4 regions of the Priestia sp. FSL R5-0597 genome follow, and region 4 is predicted to be linked to each of the others. Evidence: riboswitches for the same ligand, from Rfam matches in the RefSeq annotation. Region 4 holds a riboswitch; each other region holds the start of a gene.
What was found. Region 4 has a riboswitch for cobalamin ahead of MKX72_RS09970 (ABC transporter substrate-binding protein). Riboswitches for the same ligand answer to the same signal wherever they lie in the genome.

Region 1 (3,378 bases), 1.4 Mb from region 4:
TTGGCCGGTGGTCAGACCTGGGAGGTTTTCCTGTAACGACTCCTCAAAGTCAAGAATTTTTTGATTTAATTCAAGAACATCGCGTGAAAAAAGTGTTAGTCAGCCACGTGCATGCGTATGACGAGCAGTTTATTAGAAAAAACAGAAACGGGTCGTTTACGCTTGGAAGAGGTACTGATTTTGTATTATCAGGAGGCGCGGGTGCTCCCCTTGATTTTGAACCGCCTTTAATTTTAAATAATTATAATTTTACGGAGTTTTTTGTTAGCAGGTACGACATTTTAGGACCTCTTCTTTGGAAGGATTTTGGACGACCTCGAAGAAGTTGTTTGTAAAAACAAGAAAGTAGAAAGCTAGGTTCAAAAAAAAGAGGCTGGGACAAAAGGGTTTTAGGCGAAATGAAAAATGAACCACTAATCAAGCATCTTGATTAGTGGTTCATTTTTTTATTAGGGTAAACGTAGATTTCATGTGTATAGGTCTTTCTAGCAGGTGATTGGAGGACAAGACGAAGACTCCTGCGGGAAAAGCGGAACACGTGAGACCCCACAGGAGCGTATGCGACGAGGAGGCTCAGCGACCGCCCGCGGAAAGCGAAGTCTTGTACGGAAATCAACTGCGGTGTCACAAGCGATTCAGCTCATGTATCCCATTTGCCTTTAGATTGGATTCACTTGGTTATGTCTCAACCTCTTTTGGAAAACCGTACGAAACCTTGTAGCAGAAGGCTCAGTCAAACGTTATAATAGATAATGAATGATGATATATTCTCTATATTTGTCATATATTTGTATTACATATGTAATTGAAGAAAAACATTCACTTGATATACTGTTTAATGACTTAACTTTATCTTAACATTCACAGTGAAATGCGTGTTTATAGAGGCTTAAAACATACACAGCAAATGGAGGAGCTATCATGGCAAACGAAAAGATGCAAGAAGGACTCAATCGTTTTATTAAGGAAGATTTAAATGACCTTTTAGGTAGACTGTTCCCCCTAATGGACCGAGAATGTGCGGAAGAAAAGAGAATGCTTATCGAAACGGCGGTAGAGTACATCTATTCTTCAGGGTATCATCAAGGAGCAAAAGACTTGATCGAAACACATCGAAAAGATGATTACAAATTATTAAGGCAAAAATTAGCGTCAACGCCTCCTGAAAACTAATTTTTTTGAAATTTCTTTTGACAACATAAATGTAAGGTGTTAAGATGACTCTACATTCAAAATATTATAAACAATTAAAACTCTTATTGAGAGAGGCGGAGGGACTGGCCCTGTGAAGCCCGGCAACCATTTAACAATCTTGTTAAAAAGGTGCTACATCCTGCAAAGCGTACAGCTTTGAAAAATAAGAGAGGATTTCATAGATACTATGCCTCTCTATTCATGATAGAGAGGCTTTTTATTTTATGTGAATATGTTTTGAATGAACAATTTCATAGAAATGCATCAGGTGCTGTGTAACGAATGTACGCAGCTTAAAAGGGAAGACCGGTGAAAAGCCGGCGCGGTCCCGCCACTGTAATGGGGAGCAACTTATTAACCACTGTTTCATGTTGAAATGGGAAGGGATAGGAAGCGATGAACCTAAGTCAGGAGACCTGCCTGTTGTATGCACTTAAGCTCTACGGGATATAGAGAGGAGTGAGGAATACGTGTTGAGAAAAACAGGCTATCTCAACTTTAGTTAAGTATGCGTATCATCTCTCTTTTCATTTCGAAAAGGGAGATTTTTTAGTTTAGCGATAAAAAAATATATAGGGAGTGGAAAAAATGAGCAGTGTAAAAAGTTCAAATGTAGGTTATCCAAGAATTGGTGAAAAACGAGAATGGAAAAAAGCGCTTGAGCAGTTTTGGGCAGGAAAGATAGAGAAAGATATCTTTCTTCAGGAAATTGAAGCTCTTCGTCTTGGGCATCTGAAAAAACAGCGTGACGCAGGAATTGAATTAATTCCAGTCGGCGATTTTAGCTTATACGATCACGTGTTAGATACAGCCGCTATGTTTGGTTTGGTGCCAAAGCGCTTTGAATATAACGGAGGCCCGGTATCCCTTGAAACGTATTTTGACATCGCCCGAGGAACAAAAGGTGCGGTAGCCTCTACGATGACAAAATGGTTTAACACAAATTATCACTATATCGTACCAGAGCTTGACGAATGTACGCCTGCCCTTGTAGAAAATCGTCCGCTTCAATTTTACAAAGAAGCAAAACAAAAGCTGAATATCAAAGGCAAACCCGTTATTTTAGGTCCAGTAACATTTGTGAAGCTGTCAAAAGGATATAAAAAAAGTGAGTTTAAAAAAGTAGTTGAACAGTTTGTTCCTCTTTATGCAACAATCTTAGCGGAGCTGGAGGCAGAAGGGGTCGAGTGGGTACAAATAGATGAGCCGATTTTAGCTACAACGCTATCAAAAGAAGACCTGGCACTGTATAAAGAAGTCTATGAAGCTTTGAAAAAAGCGGCACCGAATGTAAAAGTCATTTTGCAGACGTACTTTGACAGCGTAGATTACTATAAAGAAGTAGTTGCTCTTCCTGTTCACGGAATTGGATTGGATTTTGTACATGACCGAGGCGAAAATCTCACGGCGCTTAATAAATATGGTTTTCCAACTGATAAAGTGCTGGCAGCAGGAGTGATTGACGGACGAAACATTTGGCGTGAAAACTTGGACGAACAGCTTTTAACAATCAGTGAAATTGAAGAAGCTGTATCAAAAGACCGTTTGATTCTGCAGCCTTCATCAAGTTTATTACATGTTCCTGTCACGGTGAAAAGCGAAAAAACCATTGAGCCAATTCTAAAAAACGCGCTGTCTTTTGCAGATGAAAAGCTGAAGGAAATCACGCTTTTAACAAAAGCGGTGCAGCAAGGAAAAGAAGCAATTGAAAAAGAAATAAGTGTAAGCAAACAAGCGATTCAAGCATTAAATGGATCATCTTTTCGAAACCATCAAGACGTTCAAAAAGAGCTGAAGCAGCTGCACAGCTATAAAGCGGAGCGCCAAGCGCCGTTTGACGTACGTCAACGCGTTCAGCAAGAAGCATTTCAACTGCCGCTTCTTCCAACGACAACAATTGGAAGCTTTCCGCAAACAAAAGAAGTGCGAAAAGAGCGTCTGAAGTGGCGTAAAGGAGAGTTAAGCGATGAAGCATATGAAGCGTACATTAACGCTGAAATCAAAAAATGGATTGAAATTCAAGAAAACATCGGCTTAGATGTCCTTGTGCACGGAGAGTTTGAGCGCACGGACATGGTTGAATACTTCGGTGAAAAATTAGGAGGTTTTCAGTTTACGAAGTTTGGCTGGGTGCAATCATACGGTTCTCGCTGCGTGAAGCCGCCGCTTATTTACGGAGATGTC
Region 2 (3,378 bases), 2.7 Mb from region 4:
AACATGGCTAAAGCAGCTTTGGACTGTGCTGTATGGGATTTGTATGCAAAGCGCCAAAATAAGCCCTTAGCTGAAGTAATTGGCGGAATAAGGCCTGCTGTAGAAGCTGGAGTGGTAGTTGGCTTAAATGATATTTCCATCATGAAAGAACAAATAAAGACTTATATGAAAGATGGTTATAAGCGCTTTAAAGTGAAAATTAAGCCAGGCGCTGACTATGAGCTACTGAAACAAATTCGAGATGAATTTCCAAGCATTCCTCTTATGGCTGATGCCAATTCAGCCTATACGTTAAGCGATAGTGATTCATTGAAAAAACTAGATGAATTGAATTTAATGATGATCGAACAGCCGTTAAGTTCGGATGATATCCTTGATCATCGATTATTACAAAAGCAAATGAAGACGCCGATTTGCTTAGATGAAAGTATTGTGAGCTATGAAGATGCACGTCATGCAATCGAACAAAAAAGCTGCAAGATTATCAATGTGAAAATCGGTCGAGTTGGCGGAATGTCTGTAGCAAAAAAAATTCATGATTTATGCGCCCTACATGGTGTAAGGCTTTGGGTTGGCGGAATGTTAGAAGCCGGGATTTCACGAGCTCATAACATCGCCCTTGCCACACTGCCTTCTTTCACGATACCAGGTGACATTTCTGCGTCGTCTCGCTATTGGGAAAAAGATATTATTAAGCCCGAAGTAGAGGTAGAAGCCGGAGTAATAAAGGTGAAGGAAAAACCGGGGATCGGATACGATATTGATAAAAAGTTTATCAAAACAATCACAGCATTTGAAAAAGAATACAAATAATTAAAAACCGTTTTTTATGAAAAACGGTTTTTTTATTGATGTTGGCAATGTTTAGTAGAAAAATAGGACAAATTTTTTAAAAAGAGCACATTGTTCCATCAAGCGTGTCAAAACATGTTATGATGGAGTAGTTTGATGAAAAAAGTCGAAGGATTTTATCGTAAAAAACAAAATTATTTTTGAAAATAGGTTGATAGTTTTCTAAGTTGTCCTATATAATGTGTTTATAACATAACACAATATGTTGTTTGTTAAACAATAATAAAATACTATATTTTGTGTTTTCCAGTGAAAAAGGTGTCTGATAAAAAGACTTAAAAGGGAATTTGGTGAAAATCCAAAGCTGTCCCCGCAACTGTGAATGCTGATGAAATAAGGAGATCCACTGTGAGTAAACATCATGGGAAGGCCTTAAAGTAAAAAGAAGCATAAGTCAGGAGACCTGCCTTTTTTATGTCGTTTTATCTTCTTCGGGAGGTGAGAGGGTAGAGCGAGGATTGAGAAAAGACTTAGTGTCTTCTTCTATCTTCGTTCTATTCGCTCACCGAGGTACGGTGAGCGATTTTTTATTTTGAAGTGAAGAGAGGAGCCATATTTATGGTGAATACATTAAAGCCTACAATTCTACATGAATTAACTGCATATATTGAACGTTTAAAAAAAGAATTTACGCAGCTTGATTTTTCTTTGTATGAGGAAAAGGTTATTCAAACTGTTACAGTAAAGGAAAATATGACGGACGAAAAGGTTGCAAACGTACTAATTTTGGCAGCCCTAGAGCGTATTTCAATGGAAGAACCAGATTGGACGTACGTGGCGGCAGACGTCTACTTAAACGAACTATATCGAAAAGCAGCGGACAACCGAGGTTATGATAAAAAAGAGAAGTACGGTTCGTTTTATGAGCTTATTCAAGAACTAACAAAAATCGGCATTTATAATAAACAGCTATTAAAAACATATACAGAAGAAGAAATTAATGAAATTGCTTCAGTCATTATTCCTGAACGCGATCGTTTATTTACATACATTGGATTGCTGACATTAGCAGATCGCTATTTAGCGACATCACATGATAAGCGTGTATACGAATTACCGCAAGAACGTTTTCTTATCATTGCTATGACGCTGATGTCTCAAGAAAAGAAAGAAAATCGAACAGCATTAGTAAAAGAAGCGTACTGGGCGCTTTCTAGTCTATATATGACGGTTGCCACACCAACACTCTCAAACGCAGGAAAGAGCTACGGACAGCTATCTAGCTGCTTTATTGATACGATTGATGACAGCTTACGCGGTATTTATGATAGCAATACAGATTTGGCCACGCTTAGTAAAAATGGAGGCGGAATTGGTGTCTACCTCGGTCATATTAGAAGCCGAGGAAGTGATATAAAAGGTTTTAAAGGCGTATCATCAGGAACAATTCCATGGATGAAACAGCTAAATAATACGGCTGTAAGTGTCGATCAGCTAGGTCAACGACAAGGAGCTATTGCCGTATATTTAGACGTTTGGCATAAAGACATTTTTTCATTCTTAGACGCGCGTTTGAACAATGGTGATGAACGCCAGCGCACGCATGATTTATTCACTGGCGTATGTTTGCCAGATTTGTTTATGGAAAAAGTAGAAGCACGTGAAGACTGGCACTTATTCGATCCTCACGAAGTTCGTACGCTGATGGGCTACTCGTTAGAAGATTTTTATGATGAAGAAGAAGGCAGCGGTTCGTTCCGCACTCGTTACGCTGAGTGTGTAAACAATGAACAGCTTTCAAGAGAAACAGTGCCTGCTATTGAGATCTTCAAGCGCATTATGCTTTCGCAGCTTGAAACCGGAACTCCTTATATGTTCTATCGTGATACGGTTAACCGAGCTAATCAAAACCGACACGCGGGCATGATTTACTGCAGTAACTTATGTACAGAAATCACGCAAAACCAAAGTACAACGGTCGTAACAGAGGAAATTACGGAAGACGGAAAAATTATTATTACAAAGAATCCGGGCGATTTTGTTGTATGTAATCTTTCTTCTATTAACTTAGCGAGAGCCGTAACTGAAGATGTACTTGAACGTTTAATTCCAATTCAAGTACGCATGCTTGATAATGTTATTGAGTTAAATGATTTGCCGGTACTTCAAGCAAAGCTAACGAATCAAAAGTACCGCGCAGTAGGGCTTGGCACATTTGGCTGGAACCATTTGCTTGCCTTAAAGAAAATAGCATGGGAGACAGATGAAGCGGTAGCATATTGCGATGAATTGTATGAACAAATTTCTTACTTAACCGTGCAGGCAAGCATGAACTTAGCTAAAGAAAAAGGCGCATATCCATTATTTAAAGGCTCAGATTTTGAGTCAGGCGCTTATTTTGAAACACGTGAATACACGAGCGAAGCGTGGAGTGAACTGCGTAGCGAAGTTCAAAGCAATGGGATAAGAAATGGATATTTAATGGCTGTAGCACCTAATTCATCAACATCTATTATCGCGGGTTCTACGGCAAGTATTGATCCGATTTTCCGTAAGTTTTATTCAGAGGAAAAGAAAAACTATAAA
Region 3 (3,378 bases), 630 kb from region 4:
ATGAAAACAATTCAAGAAGAGCAGATCGAACTGCCATACACTACGCACTTTCTTATTTCAAATAATGAAGAAATTGGATACGGAGGAAATTCGAATATTACGCCTCAAACGGTAGAATACTTAGCGGTCGATATGGGTGCCATGGGAGATGGACAATCTACTGATGAATACACCGTGTCTATTTGTGTAAAAGATTCAAGCGGCCCATATCATTACGGTTTGAGAAAGCATTTGGTGGAGCTAGCTAAGCAGCATGATATTCAGTACAAATTAGATATTTATCCGTTTTACGGATCAGATGCTTCTGCTGCTATTCGTGCCGGGCATGACATCGTACACGGCTTAATTGGTCCAGGAATTGATTCTTCTCATGCGTTTGAGAGAACGCATCAAGATTCATTGAACCATACGTACAAGATTCTTTACCACTATGTGCAATCGAACATGGTTCTGCTTTAAGAAAGGAATATTTAATTAGTGTATTTTTATGCAAAACAAAGAGCAGGACGGGACTGTGATGTCTGTACTTTCCTTTCCTAAAAAAGAAGCCGGCTGTCCGGCTTCTTTTTTTAATAAATACTATATATATTTTTACTGGTGAAGCAACAGTTGGTAAAAAAAGCACCTTTTTTAAAGAGGTATAATACGGCTTAAACCTTTTGTACATTTTGTTCATTTACAGAAGTTAAAATGTTTTTAAATTTTTAAAAGTTTCTTGTGACAAGTTTTGTAGAATGGGTTTTCAAAAGGATATGGTTTCGTCATAATGTGGATATAGCGATCACTACAATAATCGGAGGCGAATCTTTTCATGTGGGTACTGACGGTATATGCTGGAAAAGAAATGAAAATGTTTGAATTTGAAACTGAAACGCAGGCGAGAGAAGCTTTTGCAAAAACAAATGGCTGTAAAGTTCTTTCAGAAGTCGTGTATTATAATGATCCTCATTTAACATTAGTAGCTATATAATGAAAAAACAAGAGCTGACTTTATGCTCTTGTTTTTTTTATAGCTTCTTGTATCTTACGAAAAGAATAGAGTTGAAATAAAAAAAAATGTACGCTATGATATGGTAGTTACTTCTATTATTCTGATAGTTTAAAAGGTTCATATATATCAAACAGCAACAGTAAAGATGCCAAGAAGGCTTAATAGGGAAACTGGTGAAAGACCAGTACTGCCCCCGCAACTGTAAGTGTGGACGAACGAGTATAACCACTGTGGAAAAATCACGGGAAGGTTCTCAAGTAGAATGATACACAAGTCAGGAGACCTGTCTTTATTGTGAAGTTTCTATTTCTCCGGGGAGCGGGAAGGGAAACGTTGGCTTAAAGTGGCATTCGTGTACACTTTTATTCTGACGTTTTACCTGCTCGCATATTAGCGAAGCGGGTTTTTCTCGTAGCACAAAACTACATATCGTGCAAAAAAGGTGCGCAATGCTCACATTGCGTTAAATGGGAAGTCTGGTGTGAAGCCAGCGCGGTACCCGCCACTGTGAAGAGGAGCTGATTGCATATGCCACTGTATTCGGGAAGGCGCAATCAAGTGATGAATCGAAGTCAGGAAACCAGCCTTTTTTTAATGCGAAGCTTACCCTACGGGATATAGGTGGAAGTGCAAAAACTTAGTTTGAATTTTTCTGCGCCTCTATCATTGATAGAGGCGTTTTTTTAGTAAAGGAGCGAATAAGTGTGACGACGTGGAACTTAAATGGAACAAAACATCACGTATTGATTTGTAATGGAAGCAGCTGTATGAGAAAAGGTGGAGAAGAAGCCACGCAAGCTATTCGAAATAAAGTGACTGAACTGAATCTAGATGAAGCGGTTCACACAACCCGTACGCGCTGTAACGGAAGATGCAAAGATGCTCCTGTAGCTATCGTGTACCCTTCAGGAGATTGGTACAAGCAGGTCACTGAAAACGTAGCTCATCGAATTGTTGAAGAACATTTAGCAGGAGGCTGCAGTATAAAGGAATCACTTATTTATGAATATGATCAAAACGGTTTTGTTTCTCCGGAAAAGAGTGACTCCATAGAAGGAATTGACAAAGTAAAAAGTAACGCATAAAGGAGGAGCTAGCATGAAAGGTAAACTGTTAGTTATTGGATTCGGCCCAGGAAGCTTTGAACATATTACACAGCGAGCAAGAGAAGCCATTCAAGAAAGTGATATGATCATTGGTTATAAAACCTATGTGGAATTAATTCAAGGACTATTAACGAATCAGCAAATTATTAGTACAGGAATGACCGAAGAAGTAAGCCGTGCACAAGAAGCCGTAAAGCAAGCTGAAGCGGGAAAAACCGTGGCGGTCATTTCAAGCGGAGATGCAGGAGTATACGGAATGGCCGGCCTTGTGTATGAAGTGTTGATTGAAAAAGGATGGAAAAAAGAAACGGGCGTAGAGCTGGAAGTGATTCCTGGCATTTCGGCTATTAATTCATGCGCATCTCTCCTTGGGGCGCCCGTGATGCATGATGCCTGTACGATTAGTTTAAGTGACCACCTTACGCCTTGGGAGTTAATCGAAAAACGAATCGAAGCAGCTGCACAAGCAGATTTTGTAGTAGCTTTTTATAATCCGAAAAGCGGAAGACGCACAAGACAAATTGTGGAAGCGCAAAGGATTTTATTAAAATACCGTTCCCCCGATACGCCTGTTGGTCTTGTGAAAAGCGCTTATCGTGACCGTGAAGAAGTGGTAATGACCAATTTAAAAGACATGTTAAATCATGAAATAGGCATGCTGACTACCGTTGTTGTCGGAAATTCATCTACGTTCTTTTACGATGACTTAATGATTACACCGCGCGGGTATCAGCGGAAATATACCCTCAACCAAACAGAGCAGCCGCTAAGACCGCATCAGCGACTTCGAAAAGAAGCAGAACCATGGGCTCTTGATCAAGAGGAGACTGTAAAGCAAACGGCTTCAGCTATTGAAGATGTTCAGAATACAAAAGAAGAAAAAGCAGCTTCACGAGCTCTGGCAGAAGAAGCGCTTCAAGCAATTTTAGGTGAAACTACTTCACCGGTCGTACACCAGCCAATTGAGTCTATTTTTGAAGTGGCAGTTAGTCCAGGGCTTGCGAATAAGAAGTTTACGCCCGTTCAAATGACAACACTAGCAGAAGTTGTTGGTGAAAAAGGTACGATGGAGTATACGCCTGACCATCAAATCAAACTGCAAATTCCAACGGCTCAGCCAGATGTGATTATTAAAAAGCTCCAATCAGCTTCCTTTTTACTATCTCCAGTCGGAGACGTGTTTACAATTAAAGCGTGTGATTTTTGTGATGGAGAAAAAAGTGACGCCATCCCGCATACGGAACAATTACAAAAGCGTCTCGGTGGAATGGACATGCCAAA
Region 4 (3,378 bases):
TTACGGAAGAAAAACAATTTCGCGAACAAATTAAGAATGAAACACTAAGCGTTGGGATTTTTACGACAACGTGGTGTCCTGATTGCAAACGTTTGGATATGTTTATTGATGAAATCGTTGACGAAAATACAGATAAAGCATGGTTTAAAATTGACAAGGATGAGTTTGAAGAACTTTCTGCTGAAAACAATGTAATGGGTATTCCTTCTCTTCTTGTATATAAAAACGGTGAAAAAATTGCGCACCTGCACAGTGCAAATGCTAAAACGCCTGAAGCGGTCCGTGAATTTTTAGCAACTCTTTAATTCCCTAAGCTGCGAGAGCATTCTCGCAGCTTTTTTTGTGAGAATGGCTATTTCCATTTTTCGATGAGTGGGGTATACTAGGACAAGTGAATAATCGTAAAGCAATAAGGTCTCAATTTAAAGATTGAGTGAAAAGGGAAGTCTGGTGAAAAACCAGCGCGGTCCCGCCACTGTAAGCGCTTTGTGCGTAAGTCAGGAGACCTGCCTTATTGTTAGCTGTGAAACCTTCGAGGAAGGGTGAAGCAGGGTAATGAACATACATATCAAGTATAGTGAACGGATTCTTTTCCTGCTTATCTTGACGTTACCTGCTTTGCTTTCAATTGAAAGTAAAGCTTTTTTATTTTGAAGCTGCTGCCGAGCAGTATACATAGTCAAAGCGGAAAAAACGGGATAGCGCTGCTTTTTGCATGATCATTTGCTTTTTCTTTAACGTGGAGGTTTCGTATTCACAATGAACAATATATAGGGGGAGTATTTAGATGAAAAAATGGCTTTCGTATTCCATTATTGCGCTGTTAGTCATCGTACTTGCTGCATGCGGTGCAGGCAGCCAAAGCAACAGTGATAAAAAAACGAAGCAAGATACAGAACAAACGTCACAAGCTGCGTTTCCAGTGAAGGTAAAAGACGCGCGTGATAAAGAAATTACGTTGAAAAAACAGCCTAAGAAAATTGTTTCATTAATGCCAAGTAATACGGAGATTGTATATGCCCTTGGCCTTGAAAAAGAATTAGTCGGTGTCACAAGCAACGATGATTATCCTAAAAGCGTAAAGAAAAAAGCGCAGGTGGGAGATATGAACGTTAATGCAGAAAAAGTTATTGCTTTAAATCCTGATTTAGTGCTGGCACACGCTTCAAGTATGGGCGTTTCAGATGAAGTATTTAAACAAATTGAAAGTGCGGGTATTCCGGTATTTGTTGTAAAAGATTCAACAACGTTTGATACGGTTTATGATTCTATTACGCAAATTGGTAAATTAACGGGTAAAACAAAAGAAGCTAATCAAACAATTAAAGACATGAAAGAAAAAGTAGCTTCAATTGAGAAAAAAGCAAAAACGATTTCAAAAGAAGATCGTAAAAAAGTATGGATAGAGGTATCGGGAGCTCCTGAGATTTATACAACAGGAAAAGGTACGTTCATGAACGAAATGCTTACTATGATCGGTGCTGATAACGTAGCGGCTAGTGAAAAGGGTTGGGTTAAGTTTTCTGAAGAGCAAGTTGTTAAGTTAAACCCTGACGTTATTATCGCAACGTATGATGCAGACAAAAATGAGATTATGAAGCGTCCCGCTTGGAGCAGCATGACTGCTGTAAAAGAGGGGAACATCGAAAAGGTTGATCAAAACAAAATCAACCGCTTAGGACCTCGTATTGTAGATGGCTTAGAGGACTTAGCAAAAGCAGTATACCCTGAGGTGTACAATAAATAAAAAGAGGGACCATATTCCAGTTCGAATTGAAAAGGGGATTGGTCCCTTTTCACATCTTAAAATTGAAGAACGGCCTGAGCTTTTAATCATGAAAACCGAGACTTCTTATAAAACATACAGCTCAGGCGTTTTAGGAACAGGCATCATGGAAACGGACACCTTTTACAATCGATTTGTTCATAAAGACTATTATTCAGATACTCCTTCTTTAGAGTATGAGCAATATTTGATGAAAGAAAATGTGCGCCATGAGCAAATCGTAGGGTTGATGACAGCGGTTTGGTTAAAAGAAAGAGCGGTTTACTGTTATGAAGGTTACGGAGTAAGAGTAGCTTCCGTGATAACGGCTGGAGTAGGAAACGCAGTGGATATTACAGCTGACGAAGCTGTTCCATTTTATTCCTCTCCCGGTACAATTAATATGTTTTTTTTCGTGGAAGGCACGCTTACGGATGCAGCGTTTTTACAGCTTTTTATTGCCGCTACAGAAGCCAAAACAAAAACGCTGTCACAGCTGGGTGTCATAGATCCAGCTACAAAGACGATTGCTACGGGAACATCTACGGACAGTATCTCAGTTGCAGCGTCTCAGCAAGGACCATTATATGAATATGCAGGCTCTATGACCGCTTTAGGTCAAGCGGTAGCCAAGCTGGTAAAAATAAGCTTAGAGCAGGCACTTAAGGAAAAGAGGTGAAGAAATGAGTATTGCACAAGCGATGATTGCACACCTGACAGCCATGACGATTGCTCTACTCATTGACCGAATCATAGGTGACCCAGAAAATTGGCCGCATCCCGTTCGCTGGTTTGGCAAGTGGATTTATTGGATGGATTCCAGATTAAATAAAGGCGCAGGAAAACGATTCAAAGGATTGCTTCTTGTGATAAGTATGGTGGTGCTCGCAGGAGTTATTCCTTTTTTATTCCTTCATGCTTTGTACGGAGTTCATTTTATACTAGGTGTTTTAGTAGAGGGCGTAATGATTGCGACTACTATATCCACTCGTTCCTTAAGCGAAGCTGCTTATAAGGTGCAAAAGCCGCTTCAGCTAGGAGATATGGAGAAAGCTAGATATGAAGTAAGCATGATTGTGGGACGAGATACGGATCGTTTATCAGAAGGAGAAATTGCCAGAGCGACGGTAGAGACCGTGGCTGAAAATACAAGTGATGGTATTACAGCTCCGCTTTTTTATGCATTTATAGGAGGAGGAGCCCTAGCCTTTTTTTACCGAGCTATTAACACATGCGATTCAATGGTTGGGTATAAAAATGACCGCTACTTTCTGTTCGGCTATTTTAGTGCAAAAACCGATGACGTATTAAACTATATTCCAAGTCGGTTAACTGCAGTGGTGATGACCGCTGTTAATGTAGCGAAAAGCCAATATTCTCTTTGGCATGTAACGAGTTTGATTAAGCGCGATGCTAAGAAGCATCCAAGTCCAAATAGCGGATACGGGGAAAGTGCAGTGGCTGCTCTTTTAGGTATTCAACTCGGCGGGCTTAATACATATAAAGGCATAGAATCTAATCGTGCAAAAATGGGCGAACCACTCATTCCCCTGCAAGCCGGTCATATTGAACAAGCTGTTTTCATTATGAAAAGGACGGTCTATGCTACGTGG

Region 1: another riboswitch for cobalamin. It lies ahead of metE (5-methyltetrahydropteroyltriglutamate--homocysteine S-methyltransferase); the one in region 4 lies ahead of MKX72_RS09970 (ABC transporter substrate-binding protein).
Region 2: another riboswitch for cobalamin. It lies ahead of MKX72_RS24650 (ribonucleoside-diphosphate reductase subunit alpha); the one in region 4 lies ahead of MKX72_RS09970 (ABC transporter substrate-binding protein).
Region 3: another riboswitch for cobalamin. It lies ahead of MKX72_RS13230 ((2Fe-2S) ferredoxin domain-containing protein); the one in region 4 lies ahead of MKX72_RS09970 (ABC transporter substrate-binding protein).

What each region holds. Positions count from the first base shown of each region.
Region 1 covers NZ_JBBOUZ010000001.1:3,391,359-3,394,736, reverse strand. Annotated here, with positions in the region: gene MKX72_RS17750 (metallophosphoesterase family protein) at 1-335, shown strand, start outside; gene MKX72_RS17745 (hypothetical protein) at 493-663, shown strand; gene MKX72_RS17740 (hypothetical protein) at 922-1,173, shown strand; SAM riboswitch class I at 1,254-1,364, shown strand; cobalamin riboswitch at 1,444-1,632, shown strand; gene metE (5-methyltetrahydropteroyltriglutamate--homocysteine S-methyltransferase) at 1,783-3,378, shown strand, end outside.
Region 2 covers NZ_JBBOUZ010000001.1:4,675,974-4,679,351, reverse strand. Annotated here, with positions in the region: gene menC (o-succinylbenzoate synthase) at 1-813, shown strand, start outside; cobalamin riboswitch at 1,092-1,277, shown strand; gene MKX72_RS24650 (ribonucleoside-diphosphate reductase subunit alpha) at 1,411-3,378, shown strand, end outside.
Region 3 covers NZ_JBBOUZ010000001.1:2,592,201-2,595,578, reverse strand. Annotated here, with positions in the region: gene MKX72_RS13240 (M42 family metallopeptidase) at 1-459, shown strand, start outside; gene MKX72_RS13235 (hypothetical protein) at 812-970, shown strand; cobalamin riboswitch at 1,118-1,296, shown strand; cobalamin riboswitch at 1,415-1,594, shown strand; gene MKX72_RS13230 ((2Fe-2S) ferredoxin domain-containing protein) at 1,696-2,076, shown strand; gene cobJ (precorrin-3B C(17)-methyltransferase) at 2,090-3,378, shown strand, end outside.
Region 4 covers NZ_JBBOUZ010000001.1:1,959,655-1,963,032, forward strand. Annotated here, with positions in the region: gene MKX72_RS09965 (thioredoxin family protein) at 1-305, shown strand, start outside; cobalamin riboswitch at 396-528, shown strand; gene MKX72_RS09970 (ABC transporter substrate-binding protein) at 788-1,747, shown strand; gene MKX72_RS09975 (adenosylcobinamide amidohydrolase) at 1,836-2,444, shown strand; gene cbiB (adenosylcobinamide-phosphate synthase CbiB) at 2,449-3,378, shown strand, end outside.